One region of the Mycobacterium sp. E2699 genome, then DNA from elsewhere that is predicted to be linked to it. Evidence: riboswitches for the same ligand, from Rfam matches in the RefSeq annotation. Region 1 holds a riboswitch; each other region holds the start of a gene.
What was found. Region 1 has a riboswitch for magnesium ahead of A5696_RS27870 (hypothetical protein). Riboswitches for the same ligand answer to the same signal wherever they lie in the genome.
Positions count from the first base shown of each region.

Region 2: linked by a shared signal. The riboswitch ahead of A5696_RS05310 (Rv1535 family protein) and the one ahead of A5696_RS27870 (hypothetical protein) in region 1 are both predicted to bind magnesium.
Region 3: linked by a shared signal. The riboswitch ahead of A5696_RS22125 (PE family protein) and the one ahead of A5696_RS27870 (hypothetical protein) in region 1 are both predicted to bind magnesium.

Region 1 covers NZ_LZJH01000147.1:197,215-205,111, forward strand. The annotation lists gene A5696_RS26195 (LysR family transcriptional regulator) at 1-764, opposite strand, end outside; gene A5696_RS26200 (cysteine hydrolase family protein) at 787-1,443, opposite strand; gene A5696_RS26205 (L,D-transpeptidase family protein) at 1,608-2,363, shown strand; gene A5696_RS26210 (hypothetical protein) at 2,380-3,009, opposite strand; gene A5696_RS26215 (NADP-dependent oxidoreductase) at 3,158-4,102, shown strand; gene A5696_RS26220 (NRAMP family divalent metal transporter) at 4,094-5,905, opposite strand; gene A5696_RS27870 (hypothetical protein) at 6,008-6,223, opposite strand; M-box (ykoK) riboswitch at 6,488-6,675, opposite strand; gene A5696_RS26225 (O-methyltransferase) at 6,804-7,463, shown strand; gene A5696_RS26230 (acyltransferase family protein) at 7,466-7,897, opposite strand, start outside.
Region 2 covers NZ_LZJH01000036.1:2,354-10,250, forward strand. The annotation lists gene ileS (isoleucine--tRNA ligase) at 1-2,524, opposite strand, end outside; gene A5696_RS05310 (Rv1535 family protein) at 2,822-3,055, opposite strand; M-box (ykoK) riboswitch at 3,332-3,501, opposite strand; gene A5696_RS05315 (nitronate monooxygenase family protein) at 3,666-4,790, opposite strand; gene A5696_RS05320 (carboxymuconolactone decarboxylase family protein) at 4,823-5,392, opposite strand; gene pks2 (type I polyketide synthase) at 6,337-7,897, shown strand, end outside.
Region 3 covers NZ_LZJH01000126.1:126,842-134,738, reverse strand. The annotation lists gene A5696_RS22130 (LuxR family transcriptional regulator) at 1-222, shown strand, start outside; M-box (ykoK) riboswitch at 1,047-1,223, shown strand; gene A5696_RS22125 (PE family protein) at 1,507-1,806, shown strand; gene A5696_RS22120 (PPE family protein) at 1,826-3,028, shown strand; gene A5696_RS22115 (PPE family protein) at 3,046-4,275, shown strand; gene A5696_RS22110 (magnesium transporter MgtE N-terminal domain-containing protein) at 4,526-5,860, shown strand; gene A5696_RS22105 (Nramp family divalent metal transporter) at 5,920-7,536, shown strand; gene A5696_RS22100 (hypothetical protein) at 7,719-7,897, shown strand, end outside.

The sequences.
Region 1 (7,897 bases):
ATCTCGGCGCCCAGCGGCGACGTCCACAGCCAGGTGTGCGGGACGATGCACGCCCAGTTTCCGGTGGCCACCTGGGCCAACAGCGAAGCGACGGAGTCGGTTTCGACCTGCGGGGTGACGGTGATGGCGTGGCCGGCGAAGGCTTCGTCGATGATCTGGCGGTCACGCATGTCGGCGGTCAGCAGGGCCAGCGGCAGTTGCGCGGCCTCCGCCCAGGTCAGCGTCGAGGCCCCGGCGGGCAACATGTTCGCCGTCGACAGCAACACGTAGTGCTCCTCGTAGAGCGGCACCAGGTGCACGTCGTGTGCGTCGTCGGTGCCGGTGTGCACGATGGCGGCGTCCAGGTCGAACTCGCGCAGGCGCCGGTACAGCTCGGTGGCGGCCAGCCGGGAGAGGATCTGCACCTTGGCCAGCGGATGCGCGGAACAGAACGCGGAGAGCACCAGGGACGCCGTCGTGGAGGCGGTCGGGACCGTGCCCAGCCGAAGGGTCCCCGCGATCCCGGACCGCACGGCGTGCACCTCGGCCTTGAACGCGTCGTGTTCGGCGAGAATCCGCTTGGCCCACACGACCAGTCGCTCCCCTTCGGGCGTGAGGCCCTCGAAGCTGTGCCCGCGGTTGATCAGCGTGACGTTCAGCTCTCGCTCGAGCTTGGCGATGGCCGCCGACAGCGCGGGTTGGGAGACGTAGCACTTCTCGGCCGCCCGGGCGAAGTGGCGCTCCTGGGCGACCGCAACGAAGTACTCCAGTTGACGGAAAAGCATCTCGCTGAAGGCTAACGCGCGGCTAGCACCCCAGCCAATCGAGTGTCTCCGAGGTGTTCAGGACGTCCACCCCGATGGCGCGGCACTCCGCCACGCCCCGGTCGTAGAGGCCGGAGATCGCGTCGGACACCAGAACAATCCGGAAGTCGCGTTCGGACGCCTCGTAGATCGACGTTCGGGGGCAGTTGGGAAAGTTGCAGCCCGCGAAAACGACCGTATCGCTGCCGCTTTCACGCAGGTGCTGCTCGAGGGAGGTGCCGTAGAAGGCGCCCCACCGCGGCTTGTACATCACGTGCTCGGCGGGTCCCACTCGTTGGAAACCACCGGCCAGGAGCAACTCATGTTCCAGGTCAACGGATTTGGGCAGGAGTTCCGCGGCGATCTGCGAACCGGCGCTGCCGGGTGCGGCGATCCGGGCGCCCCGCTCGATCGACTGGCGCCGCGCCAGGTCCACGTTCGAGCCGTCGGGCAGATACAGCCGGACGACGTGCACGATGGGCAGCCCCCGTCGCCGGAAGGCCGCCGCCAACCGCGCCATCGCCGGGATCGCGGCGCGCGTGCCGGCAACCGGCATCGGCGCGTGATCGCCGGGGACGTCGATGAAGTCGAGCTGCACGTCGATCAGGATCAGGGCGGCGGTCGCCGCCCTCGGACGCGTGTAGCGATCGTTTGCGGTCATGTCCGCCCCTTGCCGCCGTTGCGCTTGCTCTGATCGGCTCTTCCGGCGGTCTGCGGCCGTCTGGCCGGGCCAGCGAAGCCGCCGTAGTTTGCTGAAAATCGTAATGAACCGACAGCCAGTAGAATATCGTTGTGTCAGTTGAGCCATCGCAAAGGGTAGGCGCCATGCACCGAGCGTTTCGTTATCTGTTCGTTATGGTAGCGATTGTCGGCATGGGCGCGTTGGGCAGCGCCGCCCGCGGCGTGGCCGCCGTCCCCCTGCCCCAGCCGGTGCCCGCCGTCGCGTCGGTGTCGCCCGCTGACGGAGCGGTGGTGGGCGTGGCGCACCCGGTCGTGGTCACCTTCACCGCGCCGGTGACCGACCGCGCCGCCGCCGAGCGGACCATCCACGTCACTTCTCCCAGCGATACGCCGGGACACTTCGAGTGGGTCGAGAACAACGTCGTCCAGTGGGTGCCGAACCACTACTGGCCCGCCCACACTCATGTCTCGGCCGGAGTGCAGGCCCTGACGACGGGCTTCGACACCGGTGACGAACTGCTCGGTGTCGCCAGCCTCTCCGGGCACACGTTCACCGTCAGCCGCAACGGCGAAGTGCTGCGCACGATGCCGGCGTCGATGGGCAAGCCCAGCCGCCCGACGCCGATCGGGAACTTCACCGCCCTGGAGAAGGACCGCACGGTGGTGATGGATTCGCGCACCATCGGCATACCGCTGAGTTCGCCCGAGGGATACAAGATCACGGCGCAGTACGCCGTCCGGGTCACCTGGAGCGGTGTGTATGTGCACTCGGCCCCGTGGTCGGTCGACTCACAGGGCCACGCCAACGTCAGCCATGGATGCATCAACCTGAGCCCCGACAACGCGGCGTGGTATTTCAATCAGGTCAACGTCGGCGACCCCATCCAGGTCGTGGCCTGACGCCTTCGGGCAAGCCCTAGCCGGGCAACCCGCTTTTGATCGCGGCGTCCTGCTTGCGCCCGACGTCGGTCGCGATGGCCGGATCGATCGGATCGTTGGGCGCGCTGTCGAATTCGATGTTGACCACGGCCTTGCCCTCGCTGAACAGCAACACGGTGACTGCTTGGGAGTTGTCGGGCGAATTACCGGAGATCATGAAGCCGTTGGAGCCGACATCGACGGGCTGCCACGTGCCGCTGACCTTGCCCGCATAGTTGGCCTTGGTGTTTTCGATTCCCGCCTTGGCCACCTCGGGATCGGCGACGATGAGGATGGTGTCGCCGATCCGGCGGCTGTTGTCGGGGTTGGCGAAAAGCTGTGCGACGCCCGCCGCGTTGTTCGGGTTCAGCACGGGCGGCTGCGGGGTCTTGAAGTCCCCGCCGATGTCACTGGCCTTGATCAGCAGCGAACTGTAATCGGTGGGCTGACCCTGCGACGGAGCCGTCACCGTGCCCGAACCGCTCGACGAAGTGGCAGCGCCCGAAGACGACGTCGTCGAGGAGGAGGGCGACGAGTTCTTCTGGTCATTGCCGCAGCCGGTGACCACGGCACCGACCGCGACGGTGGCGACCAGCCAGCCGCCGACGGTGATCCGAGCGAGATCCATGGCGTTCCTTCCGCGTCTATCCACAGTCCGCGGCGCCTGACGCTACTGCGAAATGCCGGCAGGAACAAGGCCTGCGCCGGTCAAACGGCCGGCCCAGGTTGGCGGCCTATGCTGGCCGGAGCAAGGGCGATCCGGGGAGGGAGACGACATGACGGCTGGGGTGGCGCGTGCCGTACGGTTCGACCGTTACGGGGGCCGTGACGTCTTGTACGTGGCGAATGTGGAGATGCCTTCGCCCGGCCCGGGTGAGGTGGTGGTCGAGGTACGCGCCGCCGGGATCAATCCCGGCGAGGCCGCCATCCGAACCGGGGCGCTGCACGAGATGTTCCCAGCCACCTTCCCGTCCGGGCAGGGCAGCGATCTCGCCGGGGTCGTGACAGCCGTCGGACCCGGAGTGACCCGGTTTTCCGTCGGCGACGAGGTGCTGGGGTTCAGCTTCCGCCGATCCAGCCACGCCACCCACACCGCCGTTCCGGTGGATCAGCTGATCCGCAGGCCAAGCCAAATGAGTTGGGAAACAGCAGGTTCGCTGTACGTGGTCGGCGTCACGGCGTACGCCGCCGTGCGCGCGGTCGACCCGCAACCGGGCGAGACGGTCGCCGTTTCGGCGGCCGCGGGCGGCGTCGGCAGCCTGGCCGTGCAACTGCTGACCCTGCGCAAGGCGCGGGTGCTGGGCATCGCGGGTCCCGGCAACTTCGACTGGCTGCGCGCCCACGGCGTCACCCCCGTCGCCTACGGCGACGGGCTGGCCGATCGCCTGCGGGAGGCCGCACCGAACGGAATCGACGCGTTCATCGACCTGTTCGGCCCCGAGTACGTCCAGCTCGCTGTGGATCTCGGCGTCGCGCCCGAGCGCATCGACACGATCATCGCGTTCCAGAAAGCCGGCGAGGTCGGCGCCAAGACCGAAGGCAGCGCCGACGCGTCGACAACCGAGGTGCTCGCCGAGATGGCCGACCTGATCGTCACCGGCGCCATCGAGTTCGAGGTCGCGGCCAGCTATCCGCTGGACCGGGTCGCCGACGCCTACGAAGAGCTCGAGAAGCGGCACACCCGCGGCAAAATCGTTCTGCTGCCCCAAGGTTCACAGTGAGGCAGCCGGTCCGACCACAGCGATCTCGATGACCTTGATGATGACGAACACGATGGCCAAGACCAGGTAGCCACGCAGCGTCAACAGTCCCGCCCGGCGGAGTGGCGACATCGTCGGACGCTCCAGACCGGCGAGGTTGGGGGTTTGCCAGTTCGCACGGTCCTCTCGGCGCAAGGCACGCTGCTCGGCCCTGGTGAGCGACCGGGCATCGTCGATCTCATCGACCTGCTCGGGATCCAGACCATCGCCGAAGCGCTGCACGATGGCTTCCGCCTCACGCCGATCGCTGGACCGCCGACCCGCGACGATGGCGGCCGCGCCGCCGACGATTCCGACCACCGCGCCGATTGCGAGGCCTGCCTCGATGGCGGCGGTTGGCAGATTCTTGAAGAACGTCGTCGCCGTCAACGCCAGCGACAACAGGACCAGAGACCACACGATGGTCCACGCGATGATGTTCTGGCGCACCGTGTTTATCCACGGCCCCAGCACTGCGCGGTCGTTGCAGAGCAAGACCAGAAACACCGTCGCCGAGGGCAGCAAGACACCGGCCAGCGCCTGCACGCCCTGGGTCACCAGGCCCAGCACGTGATCGGGGCTGAAGGCGACCGCAGCGGAAACCCCGAGCAGCAATGCGTATCCGCCGTAGAACAGCGGGGCCTCGGTGAGCTTCCAGTGCAGTGAGTGTCGCCTGCCCATCGCGTCACCGATGGCGTAAGTCGTGGAAAGCCCGATGGCGTTGGCCCCGATCAGCGACGCGTCCAGTAGGATGATCGCGAACAGCACCGCCACCGGCTTGCCCAGGTGGTCTCGCAGACTGGTCGCAACCGCACCCGCGTCGGTGAAGTTGCCGACGTCGGTGGTTCCCGCCAAACCGAAGGCGGTCACGGCCATCAGCGCAGTCGCGCCGGCCATGACCACGACGATTCCGATGACCAAATCGGCTCGGGCGTAAGGGATCCAGCGCGCCGTAATGCGCTTGTCCACGACGTTGGACTGCTGGAAGAACAATTGCCAGGGGGCCACCGTGGTGCCGACGATCGCAACGGTCAACAACAGCACGGTGGAGTTGAGCCCGCCCGGGAACTGCGGTACCAGTCCGCCGGCGGTTGCCTTCAGGGAGGGATGCACCATCAGCACCATCGGGACGATGAGCACGTTGACAGCGATCAGCAGGAACATCAGTCCTTCCCATCGCCGAAACGACCCCCCGGCCACGACGGCGAACAACAACACGGCAGCGGCGGGGATGGCGATGATCTTGGGGCAGCCCAAAAATCCGAGCGCCAGCGAGACGCCGATGAATTCGGTGACGATCGTCAGGGCGTTGAGGATCAGCAGATCACCGATGCTGAACGCGCCCCAGAACTTGCCGAACCGCTCGAAGATCAAGCGGGCGTGGCCCACCCGGCTGACCGCTCCCAATCGCAGCACCATTTCCTGGTTGACGTAGAGCACGGGGATCAGCAGCGCCAACGTCCACAACAGCCCCATCCCGTAGTTTTGGCCGGCCTGCGCATAGGTCGCGACGCCGCCGGCGTCGTTGTCGCCCACCATCACGATCAGCCCGGGGCCGGTGATGACCGCCAGGGTCCGCAGGCGGCGCCAACGCCCACTGAAAGCGTCGAAGCCGCCGGTGCCATCGCGCCGGATTCGGCCGAACGCGCCGACGATGTCGCCGGTGTGCGCCGAGTCCAATACCGCCTGGCCGGCGCCGTCGGAGCCTGGAGGCGGAGCCACTGCTCCGCCGCGACTGAATGCGGCGCGCAAGCCGCCACGATGCTGGGTCGGGGTCGAAGTCATAGGAGTCCGGCTCTCTCAAGTGGATTGGTGGGAGACCGCGATAGCCGGCCAGTCACCCGGCGACGGGCGCAGTGCCCGCCACCGGGCGGCCGGCGGGGCCGATCACCGACGGCCGTCCGCGCTGCCCGACGGGTGCCCGCCGAGCGACGCCGTGATTACCGCGATAGGCATCCGCGACACATACAGGTTGGCCCGCTCCTGGGGAGTCAGTGCGGTCCGCATGTGCAACTTGTTCGCAAGCAGCCGCGCCGAACGCAGCAACGCTTCTCTGCGTCCACCGGTGTGACCGGTGACACGCTGTGTAACAACAAAAACCATGATCTTCTCCTGTCGCAGGTCCGATCGGTTCGTGGCATGCGCGGCGACCCCGGAAAACCGCGTTGCGACGCGCGGGGTCAGACGGAAGCCCGAAAACTCAGGCGGCAGAAGGAATGCCGGAACCGGGTCGGGACAAGACGGATTTCGGATAGGGACTGTCGCCGGGACTCATCTCGCCCTCACCTCCTCACGGCCGGGACACACGCGGGTGTCGTCACATTCACCTGAACGGGAGAGGCTCGAATCACCGGCGGCAGAGCGCCGATGGCACCCCTCTCGTTCGGAGCTTTGGCACTGCACGGCGTATCCGGATTTAGCCGACGGTCGCGATCCGGAAGCCACTTGGGCTCAACCCTTGGGTCCGGGAAGAGCTGTCCTGACCCGGGGCGTCTCTCGACGTTCGGGGTCAGTGGCCTGTATCCGTGCAGACGCCTCACCTACCGAGGTGCTTGCCCGTCCATCTTGCCCGAGGCCCGCGAGCTCGTCAAACTCGTTTACGCAACCTTGACGTGGGTTTGCGTTAACCGGCGCCCACCGGGGCCGTCCTTCGTTCCATCGGTCGAGGCCTACCCTCGACGGCATGGCCAATACTTTGCAGGCGCCCAACGTCGCGACGCTCCTCGACCGGATGTACGCCGAAACGAAAGATCAGATGTCGCGGTTGCGCGAGATGCACGGTGATTTCGACCGCCCGATGAGCGCGCAAGAGCGCGCCGACGCCATGAGCGAGTTCTACATCCCGGTCACACCGGAAGCCGGCCGCCTGCTGTATGCCCTGGTGCGCGCGACCCGGCCGGCGACGATCGTCGAGTTCGGCATGTCCTTCGGAATCTCCGCGGTGCACCTGGCGTCGGCGGTGCGCGACAACGGCACCGGGCGGGTGGTGACCACCGAGCTCAGCGCCCCCAAGATCGCCGCGGCCAGGCGGACATTCGCCGAGACCGGTCTGGATGACGTGATCACCATCCTCGAGGGGGACGCGCTGATCACGCTGGCCGAGCTGGACGGGCCCGTTGATTTCGTGCTTCTCGACGGCTGGAAGGACCTCTACCTGCCGGTGATCGAACTGCTCGAACCGCGCCTGACGACGGGCGCGTTGGTCATCGCCGACAATGCCAGCGCCGAGGACACCCGACCCTATCTCGACCGGGTGCGCGACCCGGGCAACGGCTACGTGAGCTTCAACTTTGCCGTCCGGGAAAGCGACAGCATGGAAATCAGCTGCCGCACGGGCGATTAGGGTCAGCGCAGGGATTCCTCGAGCCACGGCGTCAGCCATTTCACGCCTTCTGGGGTGAGGTGGACGCCATCGCTGCGCACCTTGATGCCGTCGACCTTGGCGGTGTAGACGCCGTCGGGGCACAGCTTCTTGTTCAGGTCGAGGATCCGGACATTCGGGTGGTGGGCAACGGTCCTGCGCAGCATGGCGTTCCACAGGTTGACGCGGTCGGGTTGGTCCTCCGGATAAAGGCGGCCGTCCGGCTTTTCGCCGTCCCGGCTGTAGGGCACGGTGGCCACCACCACGCGAACGCCAGTGGCGCCCACGATGTTCAGTGCGCGTTCGAGTTCGCCGTTGAGGTAGGCGTCGAAGGTGGGGTCGCCGATGTGCGTCCACTGGCCCTCGTTGACGCGGTCGACCGTTTCCCACCGGCCGATGATCAACAGCGCGACGTC
Region 2 (7,897 bases), on a different contig from region 1:
GCACCCGCAGCTTCTTGGCCTTGCGCAGCGACGACGCGGCCGAGCAGACTTCCCGCACCTGGTCCATCGCGGCGACCAGATCGGGATCGGCTGGAACGGCGTCCGCGTCGGGCCAGTCGGTCAGGTGCACCGAACGCCCGGACGTCAACCCCCGCCAGATGATCTCGGTGACCGACGGGAGCAACGGCGCCGCCAACCGGGCCGTCACCTCCAGCACGGTGTGCAGGGTGTCGATGGCGTCGGCGTCTTCCTCCCAGAACCGCGAACGCGACCGTCGCACATACCAGTTCGTCAGCGCCTCGGTGAACTGGCGCAGCTGCTCGCAGGCCCCGGAGATGTCGCAGGTCTCCATCGACTCGGTCAGGTCCGCACGCAGCTCGGCCAGCTTGGCCAGGATGTAGCGGTCCAGCACATTGGTCGAATCGGTGCGCCAGGCACCGACTTTCGGCGCATACAAAGCCAGGAAGCTGTAGGCGTTCCACAAGGGCAGCAGCACCTGGCGTACGCCGTCGCGGATGCCCTGCTCGGTGACGATCAGGTTGCCGCCGCGCAGGATCGGCGAGGCCATCAGGAACCACCGCATGGCGTCGGAGCCGTCGCGGTCGAACACCTCGGAGACGTCCGGGTAGTTGCGCAGCGACTTGCTCATCTTCTGGCCGTCTGAACCCAGCACGATCCCGTGCGCCACACAGGTTTTGAACGCGGGACGGTCGAACAGCGCGGTGGCAAGCACGTGCAGCGTGTAGAACCAGCCGCGGGTCTGGCCGATGTACTCGACGATGAAGTCGCCCGGGTAGTGGGCTTCGGGCTCTCCCGCCGCCCCGCCCAAGAACCACTCGCCGTTCTCGAACGGGTAGTGCACCTGGGCGTACGGCATCGAGCCCGAGTCGAACCACACGTCGAGCACGTCGGGGATGCGCCGCATCGTGCTGCGGCCGGTGGGGTCGTCGGGGTTGGGCCGCGTCAGCTCGTCGATGTAGGGCCGGTGCAAATTGGTGGGCCGCACCCCGAAGTCGCGCTCCAGCTCGTCGAGGCTGCCGTAGACGTCGACGCGCGGGTAGGCGGGATCGTCGGACTTCCACACCGGAATTGGCGTGCCCCAGTAGCGGTTTCGCGAGATGGACCAGTCCCGGGCGCCCTGCAGCCACTTGCCGAACTGGCCGTCCTTGACGTGTTCGGGGTACCAGGTGATCTGCTGGTTGAGTTCGACCATGCGGTCCCGGAATTCGGTGACCGCGACGAACCACGACGACACCGCCCGGTAGATCAGCGGGTTGCGGCACCGCCAGCAGTGCGGATACGGGTGCTCGTACGTCTCGTGGCGGACCAGCACCGCGCCGTTCGCCGCCGCCGGGCCGGTGCCGTTCTTCAGATCCCGGATGATGTTCGGGTTGGCGTCGAAGACCCGCTGCCCCTGGTAGTCCGGGACGGTCGCGTCGAAGCGGCCTTTGGAATCCACCGGGGTCACCGGCGCGATGCCCGCCGCGTCGCAGACCGCCATGTCGTCCTCGCCGTAGGCCGGCGCCATGTGCACGATCCCGGTGCCGTCCTCGGTGGTGACGAACTCGCCCGCCAGCACCTGAAAAGCCTTGGGGCTGTCCATGAAATACGGGAACGGCGGCAGGTAGCGCATGCCCAACAGCTCGGCGCCCGAAAGCGTGCCGAGCACCTCGGGCTCTTCACCGAATTCGCGGGCATAGCCGGCCAGCCGGGCCTCGGCCAGCACGAACCGCCGCTCCCCCACCCGTACCTGCACGTAACTCACCTCGGGGTTGACGGCCACCGCAAGGTTCGACGGCAGGGTCCACGGGGTGGTGGTCCACACCAACAGGTAGGCCCCATCCAACGCCCCGCCGACCACCTTGAATCCCACGGTCAGCGCCGGGTCCTGGCGGCTCTGGTAGACGTCGTCGTCCATCCGCAATTCGTGGTTGGACAGCGGGGTTTCGTCGCGCCAGCAATACGGCAGCACCCGGTAGCCCTCGTAGGCCAGGCCCTTGTCCCACAGCTGTTTGAACGCCCAGATCACCGACTCCATGTAGGACGGATCGAGCGTCTTGTAGTCGTTGTCGAAGTCGACCCAGCGCGCCTGCCGCGTGACGTAGGCCTGCCACTCGTCGGTGTAACGCAACACCGATTCGCGGCAGGCCTCGTTGAACGCGGCGATGCCCATGTCGTCGATCTGCGATTTGTCGTTGATGCCCAGCTGGCGCTCGACTTCGAGCTCGGCGGGCAGCCCGTGGGTGTCCCAGCCGAAGCGGCGCTCCACCTTGTAGCCGCGCATGGTGCGGTAGCGCGGGACGATGTCCTTGACGTACCCGGTGAGCAGGTGGCCGTAGTGGGGCAGCCCGTTGGCGAACGGCGGCCCGTCGTAGAACACGTACTCCGGGGCGCCGTCGCGGCGGGCGATGCTGGCCCGGAAGGTGTCGTCACGGGCCCAGTAGTCGAGGACCTCCAGCTCGAGCGCCGGAAAGTCCGGCGCCCCCGGCTTCGGATACGCCTTGACGTCAGCGTTCTCGGTCACGATGTGTGTCGTCTCCTGTGGCCGTCCTGCTCTGGCCGGGGACGACGACGCGCACGGTGCGCGAGCGCCGCGGTACCACCCCGCTTGCCGCGCTGTCGCGCGACCGCTCGATGCAGGCTGTGACGGGCCTACCCGTTCGGTTCTACTGAGCCGTGCCGGCCGTTCTTCCGAAGGCTCCCCGGTGATCGCCGGATCGATGCCACTGCGTCGATTCTACGGATGCCGCACTCCAAGGGGCCACCTGGCCTCAGGCAAGACCTGCGGCCGGGTAGCCCCTCGGAGCATCGATGGTGCCCACTACGCCCGGACCTCGAGCACACCGGCCCGCCACAGGGCGGCGTACACGTGACGCACGCCAACGGCCAAGAAGTGCGCGGCGCCGTCCACCAGCGGGTCGCTGATGACGATGGTCCGGCTCTCGGCCCGGCGCACGGCCTTCTTGGGGGCGGGGGCCGGGGTCGCGTCGCGCACCACCGTCAGCTTGCGGGCGGGCGCTACGGTTACTACTTCGTCGTGCAGAACTGCGGTCATGATCGCCTCCTGGCGGGAATCCCAAACGAGCGCTGATTGGACTGACGTGTCCCATCCCGTTGTGGTTCCGATCCGAGAGTGCTTGGCCGCGAAGGCGATTGGCTAACCGCGAACTTCGCGCCGGAGGTCGGATCGGGACGGAACACTGCCCGGACTTCGATCCGGACTGTCGCTGGAACTCATACGTCCCTCACCTCCTCGACGTCACGACGCGTGCGGTTGTCCGCACGATCCACGCGCACCACAAGGAGTCCAGAAACCGGCGACCGCCGGAGATCCGCACCCCTCTCGTCAGAGCTTTGGCACTACACGACGTGTCCGATATTCCGGAAGCCACCTGGGCTCAACCCTTAAGCCGGGAGGAGCTGTCCTGACCCGGGGCGTCTTTGGACGTTCGGGGTCAGTGGCCTGTATTCGTGTAGACGCCTCACCTAACGAGGTGCATACGCGACCGATCATGCACGACGGCTATGACCCGGTCAACGCGGTGTGCGCCTTGTCACTCAATCTTTATGCGTTTATTACGCGCGCACACAGCATTCAGCCAGGGTCGGCCCGTTCCAACACCCGCGCCGCCACGAAATCGGCGCTGACCACGCGGCGGCGCCGGTCACGTATCGACCAGACCGTCGAGCCGGCCGATCGTGTCGATGAACTCCTCCACCATGTCCAGCACCACCGAGCGCACCGGGCGCACCTTGTCCAGCGAGCCGACCACCTGGCCGACGAAGTAGGTGGCCAGCTCGCGCGCCTCGGAACCGGGATGGGTGGCGGCCTGGTTGATACGCACCTGCGCGCCGGTGACGAGGGCGGTCTGCAGCGGCATGCCGAGGGGATCGGGAGTGTCCGGGCGGGCCCACTCGTCGGTCCAGGCGGTGCGCAGCATCCGCGCCGGCTTGCCGGTCATCGACCGGGATCGCACCGTGTCCGACGAGCTCGCCGCCAGGAACTTCTCCTTGACGACGGGAACCGTCTCGGCCTCTTCGGTGGTCAGCCACACCGATCCGCACCACACCCCTTCGGCGCCCAGCGCCAGGGCCGCGGCCACCTGCCGGCCGCGGGCGATCCCCCCGGCGGCCAGGACGGGAACCGGCGCGACGGCATCCACCACCTCGGGCACCAGCACCATGGTCGCCACCTCGCCGGTGTGGCCGCCGGCCTCGGTGCCCTGCGCGACGATCAGGTCGACACCCGCGGCCGCGTGCCGCCGCGCGTGGCCGGTGGTGCCCGCCAGCGCGGCCACCAGGACGTCGTGCTGGTGGGCGCGCTCGACGAGGTCGGCGGGCGGGGGCCCGAGCGCGCTGGCGATCAGCCGGATGTTGTGGGCGAAGGCGACGTCCAGCAGCGGTTCGTACCCCTTGGGCGAGATGTTGAGGCCGCCTGACGAGGCCCGGGGCTCCTCGGCGGGCGGCGCGACGCCGTAGCGGGACAGGATGTCCTCCACGAACGCGCGGTGCTCCTCGGGCAGCAGCCCACGGGCCTGTTGGGCGTCGATTCCGCCCTGCTCGGCGCCGACGTACTTGGGTGGCAGCAGCAGGTCGACCCCGTAGGGCTTGCCGCCCGTCTGCTCCTCGATCCAGGTCAGCTCGTTCTGCAGACGCTGGGGGCTGTGCGCGACAGCCCCGAGCACCCCGAACCCGCCCGCGTTGGTGACCGCGGCGACGACGTCGCGGCAGTGGCTGAAGGCGCAGATCGGAAATTCGACCCCCAGCATTTCGGCGACCCTGGTTCGCATTGCCCGACGCTAAGAGTTAGGCGACTGATAAGTCAATCGTGAGGCGACCGGCCGTCCGGCGGCCAGCTGGACACCCCCTCTTCCAACGGAACCTGGAGGCTGTGCAGGATCGACGCGACCATTCGCCACGCGCCGATCGCGGTGACGAGCTCGATGAGAACCGTTGTGTCGCCGTGTAATTCGCGCGAACAGGCGGCCCAACTGTCCGCGCTGACGGCGCCGTCGCGCAGCACGTCGTCGGTGGCCGCCAGCACCGCGCGCTCAACGGGCCCGAAGCCGTCATGCCGCTGCCAGTCGCGCACGCCGAGCATGTCGTCGGGGCTCACGCCCAACAGCGACGCCACGCGCCAGTGCTGGGTCCACTCGTAGTCGCACGCGGTGAGCCAGCCGATCCGCATGATGACGAGCTCGCGCAACCGCGGGTCCAGCGCGCCGTGCCAGAGCATGGTGGCGAGCAGGTCGTTGAGGGCGCGCGCCAGTGTCGGATGGTTCAGCAACACCTGGAAGATGCTGAGCTCGGCCATGTAGTCGGGCACCGCGGCTTCGTCGGCGGCGGCTTTGGCCTCGTCGAGCGGCAATCTGGGGACCCGGGCTTGCCCGATGGGTGCGGTCATGGTGCGAACACTCCGTGCGCTTGTGAGACACCTCACGTTCACCGGCCATCGTAGCCAGCCGCGCGTCTCGCCAGGCGGCTTTCGCCCGGCCGGAGCGCCGGCGAAAAGTCCGCAACGCCAAGGCCGAACCCCGGGGGGCATCGCACCCGGTGCCGTGCGGTGCCGGCAAACCCCGCGAGCGCTCTGGCCAACCGAATGCCTCTGGGCCCCTGTCGCATACGCCCACCACGGTCCACCGCCCGCGAATGCGGACAACCCGGCCGTCCCGCCAGATAACTGCGCCGCCCTCGGGCCAGGCGACCGTTCGGACCACCGGCATATCCCCGCGCGGGACGAATCCGCCGACTTTTAATCGGGACTTAACTTGCAATCTTAAAGATTTCAGCGATTTCCCTGCGGGCTTTCCCAATAGCCCCTACTATGGCGGGATTACGCATCCCGATGCAGCGCATCGGGGTGCCCAATTTGGTTTCCGCCGCGGCCATTCCGGGTCGGGCGACAACGTGCTGCCCCGCCGCCGCGGTGGTGACAACGCGCATGGTCTGGTTTGCCACGCAGGTCCGCACGTCGCCGGAGCAGTTGCGGCACAGCGCCTCTGGCTCGACTAGAGTTCACTGTCACGGCCAATTTTCGTGCGAAAAGTATGTGAACGCTCGGTGCCTCGAGCTTCCTGTCAGCGACGATGGGTCGGGCGTTGTTAAATTTTTGTACGTTCGCACGATTTTTCCACGCGGTTCGGGGCGAGCCGCTACGCTGCTGATCGCGCCACGTTGATAAGGCGGGCTTCGATTGCGGGGGTCGGTGGGTTGTTTGCGTGTTGCTCGCGGAGTTGCTAGCTCGCGCAAAAAAATTCGGCGAGATTTCTCGAAGCTCTGATAAGAGCGAGCAGCAGTGATAGGAACTTGTGGATAGGCAAGGAGAGGTGAAGGACAGTGGATAAGGCAGGCGTTACTCCGGTCGCCGTCATCGGGATGGCATGCCGGCTGCCCGGGGGCATCAACTCCCCTGACCTCTTTTGGGAAGCGTTGTTGCGCGGTGACGACTTTGTCAAGGAGATTCCGGCCGAGCGCTGGGACGTCGACTACTACTACGACCCCGAACCGGGTGTGCCTGGCCGTTCCGTCTGCAAGTGGGGCTCCTTCCTCGACAACGTCGGTGACTTCGACCCCGAGTTCTTCGGCATCACCGAAAAAGAAGCCACGGCCATGGACCCGCAGCACCGGCTGCTCATGGAAACCGCGTGGGAGGCCATGGAACATGCCGGCCTCACCAAGGACACCATCGCCGGGGAAACGGGCGTTTTCGTCGGATTGAATTACGGCGACTACCAATTCGTTCACGCCGCCACCGACGCCTTCGACGGACCCTACGGAAACCCGGGCACCATCTCCTGCATGGCCTCCGGGCGCGTCTCCTACGCGCTCGGCCTGCACGGCCCCGCGGTCACGATCGACACCGCCTGCTCGTCCGGCCTGTTCGCCATCCACCAGGCCTGCCGCAGCCTCAACGACGGCGAGAGCGAACTCGCGTTCGCCGGCGGCGTCAACGTGATGATGGAGCCGCGCAGGTCCGCCTCCGCGTCGGCGGGCGGCATGCTGTCGGGCACCGGGCACTGCCACGCGTTCGACGTCAAGGCCGACGGCTTCGTCTCCGGCGAGGGCTGCGTGGTCCTGTTGCTCAAGCGCCTGACCGACGCTCAGCGGGACGGCGACCGGATTCTGGGTGTGATTCGCGCCACTGCCGCCAACCAGGACGGCCACACGCCGAACATCGCGATGCCGTCGGGCGAGGCGCAGGCGGCGGTGTACCGCTCCGCCCTCGCGGCGGCGGGCGTGGATGCCGGCACCGTCGGCATGGTCGAGGCGCACGGCACCGGCACCCCCGTCGGTGACCCGATCGAATACGGCAGCCTCGCCGAGGTATACGGCATCGGCAACCCCTGCGTGCTCGGCGCCTCGAAGACCAACTTCGGGCACCTCCAGGCCGCCGCCGGCGCGCTTGGCGTGATGAAGGCGGTCCTGTCCGTCCAGCATGGTGTGGTCCCCAAGAACCTGCACTTCGAGGCGCTGCCCGACGAGATGGCCCGGATCGACACCGGATTGTTTGTGCCGCAAGAGAATACGCCGTGGCCGCTGAACGGCGGGCAGCCGCGACGCGCGGCGGTGTCGGCGTACGGCATCTCCGGCACCAACGTGCACGCCATCGTCGAGCAGGCCCCCGAGCCGCTTTCCCGCAACGGGGCGGCGACCAGGGCCCGCCGCGACGGCACGCTGCTGTTCCCGCTGTCGGCCACCTCGGCCGACGGGCTGCGGGAGACCGCCGCCCGGCTCGCCGAGTGGGTCGAGGCGCGGGCGACGGACGTGTCGGCACCGGATCTGGCCTACACGCTGGCGCGCAGGCGCGGGCACCGCTCCGTGCGCACCACGGTGCTGGCCGGCGACACCCCGGAGCTGCTGGCGGCGTTGCGCGAGGTCGCCGGCGGCGACGCCCTCT
Region 3 (7,897 bases), on a different contig from region 1:
CCGCGGACCGGGCTGGACAGCTTAACCGACAGCGAGCTCAAGGTCGCCCACCTGGTCGCGGCCGGCGCCACGAATCGCGGCGTGGCGCAACGTCTTTGCCTGTCCCCGCACACGGTGAACTCTCACCTTCGCAGCGTGTTCGGCAAGCTCGGCATCCGGTCGCGCACCGAGTTGAGCGGGCTCATCGACGGCCCGTCACCGCCGGGCACCAAGGCGTCGTAGCAGCGGTCCGCGCCCAGAAATCGAAGGTCGTCGTCCCGATCCCGGTGGGGCTGTAGCTGACGTACACCGGTTGTCCCAGCTGTCCTGGACCTCCCCGGTACTGCCTGGCAGCAGCGCCCGACCGCAGCCGACGCAATTTTACGTTTTTGCAATAGCGGCGAAATGCTTTGCACAACCTTCGGGTGTCACGATGGCAACGTAGGTGACCCGACATGATGCGGAGAGTTGATGCCGTCTCACGTGAAGATCAAAACGGCGATCGCCGGTTGCGCGTTCGTGGCCGCCTTCGCGGCCGGCGCGGGAAGCGGTGCCGGGTTGAGCAACGCCACACCACTCGCGGCGGGTGAGTCGCCCATTCCCGTGATGGAGCCGCCCACCCCACCACCCGACCCTTCCGAAGCGCCCGGCCCCCCTCTGAAAACCAATCGGGTCCCAGGTGGACGCACTTACCTCGCTCCATCGGAGATACGAGATTAGCGCTGCTGCGCCGGGCTGCGCGGTTCTGAACCCCAATCCGGCTCCGGGTGGGCCGGCGCAACCGTCATGCTCCGCTGCGCCAAACCACTATTCAGGGACTCGTCGCGCAGCCCTGCGGGCCGTAGCCGGCGCGGCGGTCTGGCACCCGTCAAGAAACCGTAAAAATTCAGCTGAAACCATCGCTATCTCGATTATCGCTATGCCAGTCGACTTTGCGGATCATGTTGAGGCACAACCCAATTGGCCAGACCTGGCGAACGGCTACCGGCTGTCGAGCAAGCGAAAAGTTTCTGTTAGCTCGCTGTTTATTTGACTCGGCTTGGCGTTCGGGTGCACCATATGCCATGCAAGCACCTCGCTAGGTGAGGCGTCCGCACGGATATAGGCCACTGACCTCGAACGTCGAAAGACGCCCAGGGTCAGGACAGCTCCTCCCGGATTAAGGGTTGAGCCCAAGTGGCTTCCGGCTCCGATCGAGCCGGATACGCCGTGTGGTGCCGAAGCTCTGACGAGAGGGGTGCCGGGCTCGGTCGCGTTGCCGGGCGCTCATCCCATGTGCAATACGTGGCATCCCCGCATGCCCCGGCCGTGAGGAGGTGGAGCGAAACTGATTCCGAGCGATAAACATCTAACCTGTTCAGGATTCGTCGGCGTTTCGTCTCGACCCGGCCCCGGTGTCGTTTCGGCCTGAATCCTCTTGTAAGAAGCTAGCTCTCGCGTCCAGCGCGCCCGCTGAGACGTGACATCGGTGTGCGCCTTGGCGCGCCCGCAGCCCAAGCCCTGCTTATCCGCGTGAGGAGAGTTCCGATGGTTTTTGTCACTGCGCAACCGGAATCGCTGGCCGCCGCCGCCAGCCGTTTGCAGGCGATCGGGTCGGCGCTGGCCGCCCAGAGCGCTTCAACCGCAACCCCGATGACCGGCGTGGTGCCCGCGGCCGCCGACGAGGTATCGCTCGTAACCGCGGCAAAGTTCGCCGTTCACGGCCAGACGTTTCAGGCGCTGAGCGCTCAAGCCACCGAGATGCACGAGAAGTTCGTTGCCACGTTGCTGAGCAGCGCCGGATCGTACGCGGCGACGGAGGCCGTCAACGCCGCCGCGGCGCAGTGAATTCCCAAGGGGGAGAACAATGATCGACTTTGCGGCGCTACCGCCGGAGATAAACTCGGCCCGAATGTATTCCGGCCCCGGGTCGGGGCCCATGCTCGCCGCTGCAACGGCGTGGAACACGATGGCCGCTGAAATGCGTTCCGCGGTGGCCGCCTATGGCTCTGTGCTGTCGGAGCTGACCAGCGAGAGCTGGCTCGGACCGTCATCGATCTCCATGGCCGCCGCAGCGGCGCCGTACCTCGAGTGGATGAGCACTACCGCCACCCAGGCCGAGCAGGCCGGGACCCAAGCTCAATCGGCCGCGACCGCCTACGAATCGGCGTTCACCATGACGGTGCCGCCCCCGGTCATCGCGGCCAACCGGGCCCAACTCGCGGCGCTGGTGGCCACCAACGTGTTCGGGCAGAACACACCGGCTATCGCGGCCACCGAGGCCCAATACGCCGAAATGTGGGCACAAGACGCCGCAGCGATGAACGGCTACGCCGGCGCATCGGACGTTGCGTCGGATTTGACGCCGCTGAGCCCGCCGCGGTCCACGACCAACCCAGACGGAATGGCCAACCAGGCCAACGCCGTTGCCCAGGCCGCCCAGACGCCGGCCGGAACGGCGCAGTCGATATTGTCGTCGGCGACATCGAGCAACCCCGGCAGCGTCATCGGGTGGCTGGAAAGCCTGCTGGCCACAGGTTCCGACCCGTCATCGCCGTTTTATGGACTGGCGCAGTTCCTCAACGGGTCATCCAACTCGTCGCTGTGGAGCTTCTTCAACAGCAGCTTCGTCAGCACCGGTGTTGTCAACGGAGCGCTCGCCGGCGGCCCGTTCAACCCGCAGTTCATCCTGGGTACCGTCGCGGGGTTCAACTACCTGTTCCCCAAGGCGGCGGCGGCGTCGGCGGATGCGGGCGCCGCCGCTTCGGCGGAAGGCTCGCTGGCGTCCGCGGGCCTTCCCGGCCTGGGCGCGGCCGCGTCGGCTGGGATAGGTCATGCCAACCTGGTCGGCGCGCTGTCGGTGCCGAAGAGTTGGGCCTCCGCGGCAAACATCACCCCGGCCGCAACAGCCACGCCCGCGACCGGCCTCAGCGATATCGGATCGGGTGGGGCCGGGGGGCCCGGGGCCTTCGCCGGGCCGATGGCGACGACGGCCAAGCGCCTGCGCCGCGCCATTCCGAAGTACGGGTTCCGACCCGTCGTCATGCCACGCCCACCGGCCGCCGGTTGACAGGAGAGGTGCTTGTGATGATCGACTTTGCAACATTGCCGCCCGAAATCAACTCGGCAAGAATGTATTCCGGCCCCGGGTCGGCATCGATGGTGGCCGCGGCCGGCGCTTGGAACGCCCTGGCCGCTGAAATGCGTTCCGCGGCGGCCACTTACGGCGCCGTGGTGGCGGGGTTGACCAGCGAAAGCTGGTTCGGGCCGTCGTCGATGCAGATGACGGCAGCCGTCGCGCCCTACCTGGAGTGGCTCAGCGCCACCGCCACCCAGGCCGAGCAGACCGGCACGCAAGCCAACGCCGCCGCGGCCGCCTACGAGTCGGCGTTTGCGGCGACGGTGCCCCCGGCGGTCGTCGCGGCCAACCGCGTTCAGCTGTCGAATCTGACGGCGACGAATGTCTTCGGGCAGAACACCGCGGCGATCGCGGCGACCGAGGCCCAGTACGCGGAAATGTGGGCACAGGATGCCGCCGCGATGAACGGCTACGCCAGCGCCTCGAGCGCGGCGACACAGTTGACGCCGTTCACCGCTCCGCAATCGGCCACCAATTACGGCGGCGCGGCCAACCAGTCCAACGCGGTTACCCAGGCGGCCGGCACATCGGCCGCGGCTACTCAGTCGGCCACGCAGTCACCACTTCAAAGCGTCATCTCACAGCTGCAACGCATCGTGGCGCCCGGGTCAAACCAGGACACCACCGGGCTTTCCGGGATCCTCAACGATCTGAGCGGGTCCAACGGTGCGCTGCTGGGAGGCAGCGTCTCCAATGCCTCGATCGCCAACTTCACCAACGCATTCACGACCAGCGGACTGATCAACCCGACGTCGATGATCGATTCCGCGACGGCCTACAGCTTCCTCTACGCGCCGGACACCGCGGCCGGCGCCGCGGCGGCGGACGCGCCGAGCGTGGCGGCCGGCCTTGGTTCGGCGGAGCCGGTGGCAGCGACCGGCCTGCCGGGCCTGGCCACCGCGGAGATGGCGCGCGCGAATCTGGTGGGCTCCCTGTCGGTACCGCCGGCGTGGGGCGACACCGGAGCGACCATCAGCCCCGTTGTATCGACGACCCAACTCGGCGCAGGGGCCTACCAGAGCATCGGTGCCACCCCGATGGTCATGGAAGACGTTGGGCCCGCGGGTATCCCGGGCGTGCCGCTGGGGGGAATGGGGGCCACGGCCGACGACGAGTTCAGCGCACCCATCTACGGGTTTCGCCCGCGCATCCTGGGTCGCCCCCCGGCCGCGGGCTAGCCGCACACCTTTGGAGGCCGGCCGTGAGCATGAGAAGTCGCATTGGCGCCGCCATCGCTACCGCGATCGCCATCGCGGTTGTGGCGCACCGAGCGCGCCGGGGCGCACCGCCAAGCAACGGCGCCGGCCCGAGCGCATTCAACAACTTGAGCGACGGGTCCGCTCTGGCCGACGCGATAAATCGGGGAATCGAGGACGGATTGGCGGGACGCAACGAGCCAAGCGCCATTGGTAGTGCCAGGAGGAACAAATGAGCACATCGGACAGGGCGTCGGAGTCCCGCAACGGGTTGCCCGTGATCGACCTTTCGCAGGTGCTGGGCGCGCCGGTGCTGTCCCGGTCCGGCGAAGCCGTGGGCCGGGTCGAGGACGTCATCGTTCGGCTGCGCGGGGTCGACGACTATCCGCTGGTCACCGGGATCGTGGCCGGGGTCGGCGGGCGACAGGTGTTCATCGGTAGCCAGGCCATCGACGAGTTTGCGGCGGAGCGAATTCTCTTGGTAAGAAACAAGGTTGACCTTCGCGGTTTTGAGCGCCGCGACGGTGAGGTGCTGTTGCGCGCCGATGTGCTGGGGCACCGGCTGATCGACGTGGCGGCCGTGGAATTGGTACGCGCCTATGACGCCAGACTTGAAGACACCGGAGCCGGGTGGGTACTCACCCGGATCGACACCCGCCGGCCCCCAAGGTTTTTCGGGCTGATCAAGGGATCCGGCGGCCAGGCGCCTCGGGATTGGAAGGCATTCGAGCCGCTGATCGGCCACGTCCGCTCCGATTCGATACGTCGCCACTGGGGACGGGTCGGCGGCTTCAAACCGGCCGAGATCGCCGATCTGATCGAAGTGGCCGATAAGGCCGAGGGCGGCGAAATCCTCGACCGGGTCCGCAGCGACCCGGAGCTGGAGGCCGACGTGTTCGAGGAGCTGGACCCCGAGAAGGCGAGCCGCCTTTTCAACGGCATGCCCGATGACGAGGTCGCCGCCCTGCTGGCGCGGATGCGGGCCGACGATGCCGCCGACGCGGTGGCCGACCTGCGTCAGTCGCGACGCCGGCGGGTGCTCGACCTGATGCCGGCCCCGCAGCGCACCAAGGTGATCACCCTGATGGGGTTCAACCCCGAAAGCGCCGGCGGCCTGATGAACGTCGACTTCGTCTCGTGCACCGCCACTGCCACCGCCGGTGCGGCGCTGGCGCTCATCGCGGCCGCCCGCACCGTCCAGCCCGAGGCGCTGGTCAAGGTGCATGTCCTCGATGAGGATATGCACCTTACCGGTGTGGTCTCGGTGATCACCCTGCTGCAGGCCGAGCCCAGTGAAAGCGTTGCGACACTGATGGATTCCGATCCGGTGCGGGTCAGTGCCGACATGGATCTGACCGACATCGCGCTGTTGATGGCCGACTTCAACCTGTACTCCATTCCGGTCGTGGACGAGCAGGAGCGCGTGCTCGGGGTGGTCACCGTCGACGATGTCCTAGAGGCGACCATTCCCGAGGACTGGCGCCGGCGCGAGCCCGCCCCCCGCCCGATCGGCGAAGTCTCGCAACCCAACTCGAGCCCGCCCGCCGTCGAACGGCCGACGTCATGACCTCGCGCACCGAAAAGACCGGCGGCGCAGGGGCGCGGGACGGTCACGTCGAACCGGCGATGGCTGCGCGCTCGGCCGTGCTCGACAGCGCACACCTGGGCGATATCGAGGGGGCGTTCGGGCGGATCAGTGTCGGCGACTCGGAGCGGCCGGGCACGTGGAAGACCCGCCTGCTGACCCTGCTGGCCATCATGGGCCCGGGCATCATCGTCATGGTCGGTGACAACGACGCCGGCGGAGTGGCCACTTACGCGCAGGCGGGCCAGAACTACGGCTACTCGCTGCTATGGGTGCTCCTGTTGTTGATCCCGGTGTTGATCGTCAACCAGGAGATGGTGGTCAGGCTTGGCGCGGTCACCGGTGTCGGTCATGCCCGGTTGATCAACGAACGCTTCGGCCGCGGCTGGGGCTGGTTTTCCGTCGGCGATCTGTTTGTGCTCAACTTTCTGACCATCGTCACCGAGTTCATCGGCATCACTTTGGCCGCCGACTACATCGGCATCTCCAAATACGTTGTGGTGCCGACCTCCGCGGTGGCCCTGATCGCGATCATGGCCAGCGGCAGCTTCCGGCGCTGGGAGCGGGCCATGTTCGTCTTCATCGCGGTATCCCTGCTGCAGATCCCCATGCTGCTGATGTCGCACCCGCAATGGGGCAATGCGGCGAAGTCCTTTGTGGTGCCTACCATTTCGGGCGGGGCGAGCTCGGACGCCGTGCTGTTGATCATCGCGATCGTGGGCACGACCGTGGCGCCGTGGCAGCTGTTCTTCCAGCAGTCCAACGTCGTCGACAAACGCATCACCCCCCGGTTCATGGCCTACGAGCGCGCCGACACGGTATTGGGAGCCTTCGTCGTGGTGATCGGGGCCGCGGCGCTGGTGATGACCGGCGACTGGGCCGCGCGCTCCACCGGCACCGTGGGCGGTTTCACCGACGCCGGGGCCATCGCCCACCTGCTCGGTCAACACAGCGACATGCTCGGTTCCATCTTCGCCATCGTCCTCATGGACGCCTCGATCCTCGGCGCCGCTGCAGTGACGCTGGCCACCAGTTACGCGTTCGGCGACGTGTTCGGCCTCAAGCACTCGCTGCACCGGGGGTTTGCCGATGCCAAACAGTTCTACCTGTCCTACACCGCGATGGTGGTGCTGGCCGCGGCCATCGTGCTCATCCCGGGCGCACCCCTGGGGCTCATCACCACCGCTGTGCAGGCCCTCGCCGGCCTGCTGTTGCCCAGCGCCAGCGTCTTCCTGTTGCTCTTGTGCAACGACCGGGAAGTGCTGGGGCCCTGGGTCAACCGGCCCTGGCTCAACTGGGTCGCCGGGCTCATCGTCGGCACCCTGCTGCTGTTGTCGGGAATCCTGATGGCCACCACCCTGTTTCCCCACATCGACGTCATCGCCGTCGCCGGCTACCTGGCCGTGGCGTTGGTCGTTCTCGCCGCCGCCGCGATACCCGCGCTGCGCTGGATGGCGCGCCGCCAGCCCGCAGCGCCGGCACCGAAGGAGCCGGGGCATCCTGTCGACCGCGACACCTGGCGGATGCCCCCACTGACGCTGCTCGAGCCGGTCACCTGGTCCCCTGGCACCCGGCTCGGCATGATCGCCCTGCGCAGCTATCTCGTCGTCGGCGCGCTGCTCTTGATCGTCAAAGCGATCCAGCTCAGCGGGCACTGACCGCCCCGACCTGACAACCATCACAATGATCCCGCTATCGGCCGGCTGGCTCGCCACGGACAACGACTACCTACCGCATTACACCCACACCCAAGCGGTCACAGGGATTGCGATCCTTGGCGCGATCGCCGTGGTCACAGCGGTGGCATTCATCGTCGTCCAGTGTCGACGGGGCCGATGAGATGAACGGCGAAGACCTTGTCCTGCATCAGATTCACTGGGCGAAGCTGTCCGCCGATGTGACGGCGGAAGTCGTTTCGCTCCCGTTGATTTGGACCGGACATCGCCGCCTCGGCATGGCTGTTCATCTGGTGATTCCGGTACTCGCCTCGGCGGCCCTGCTACGCGCGGACACCAGCCG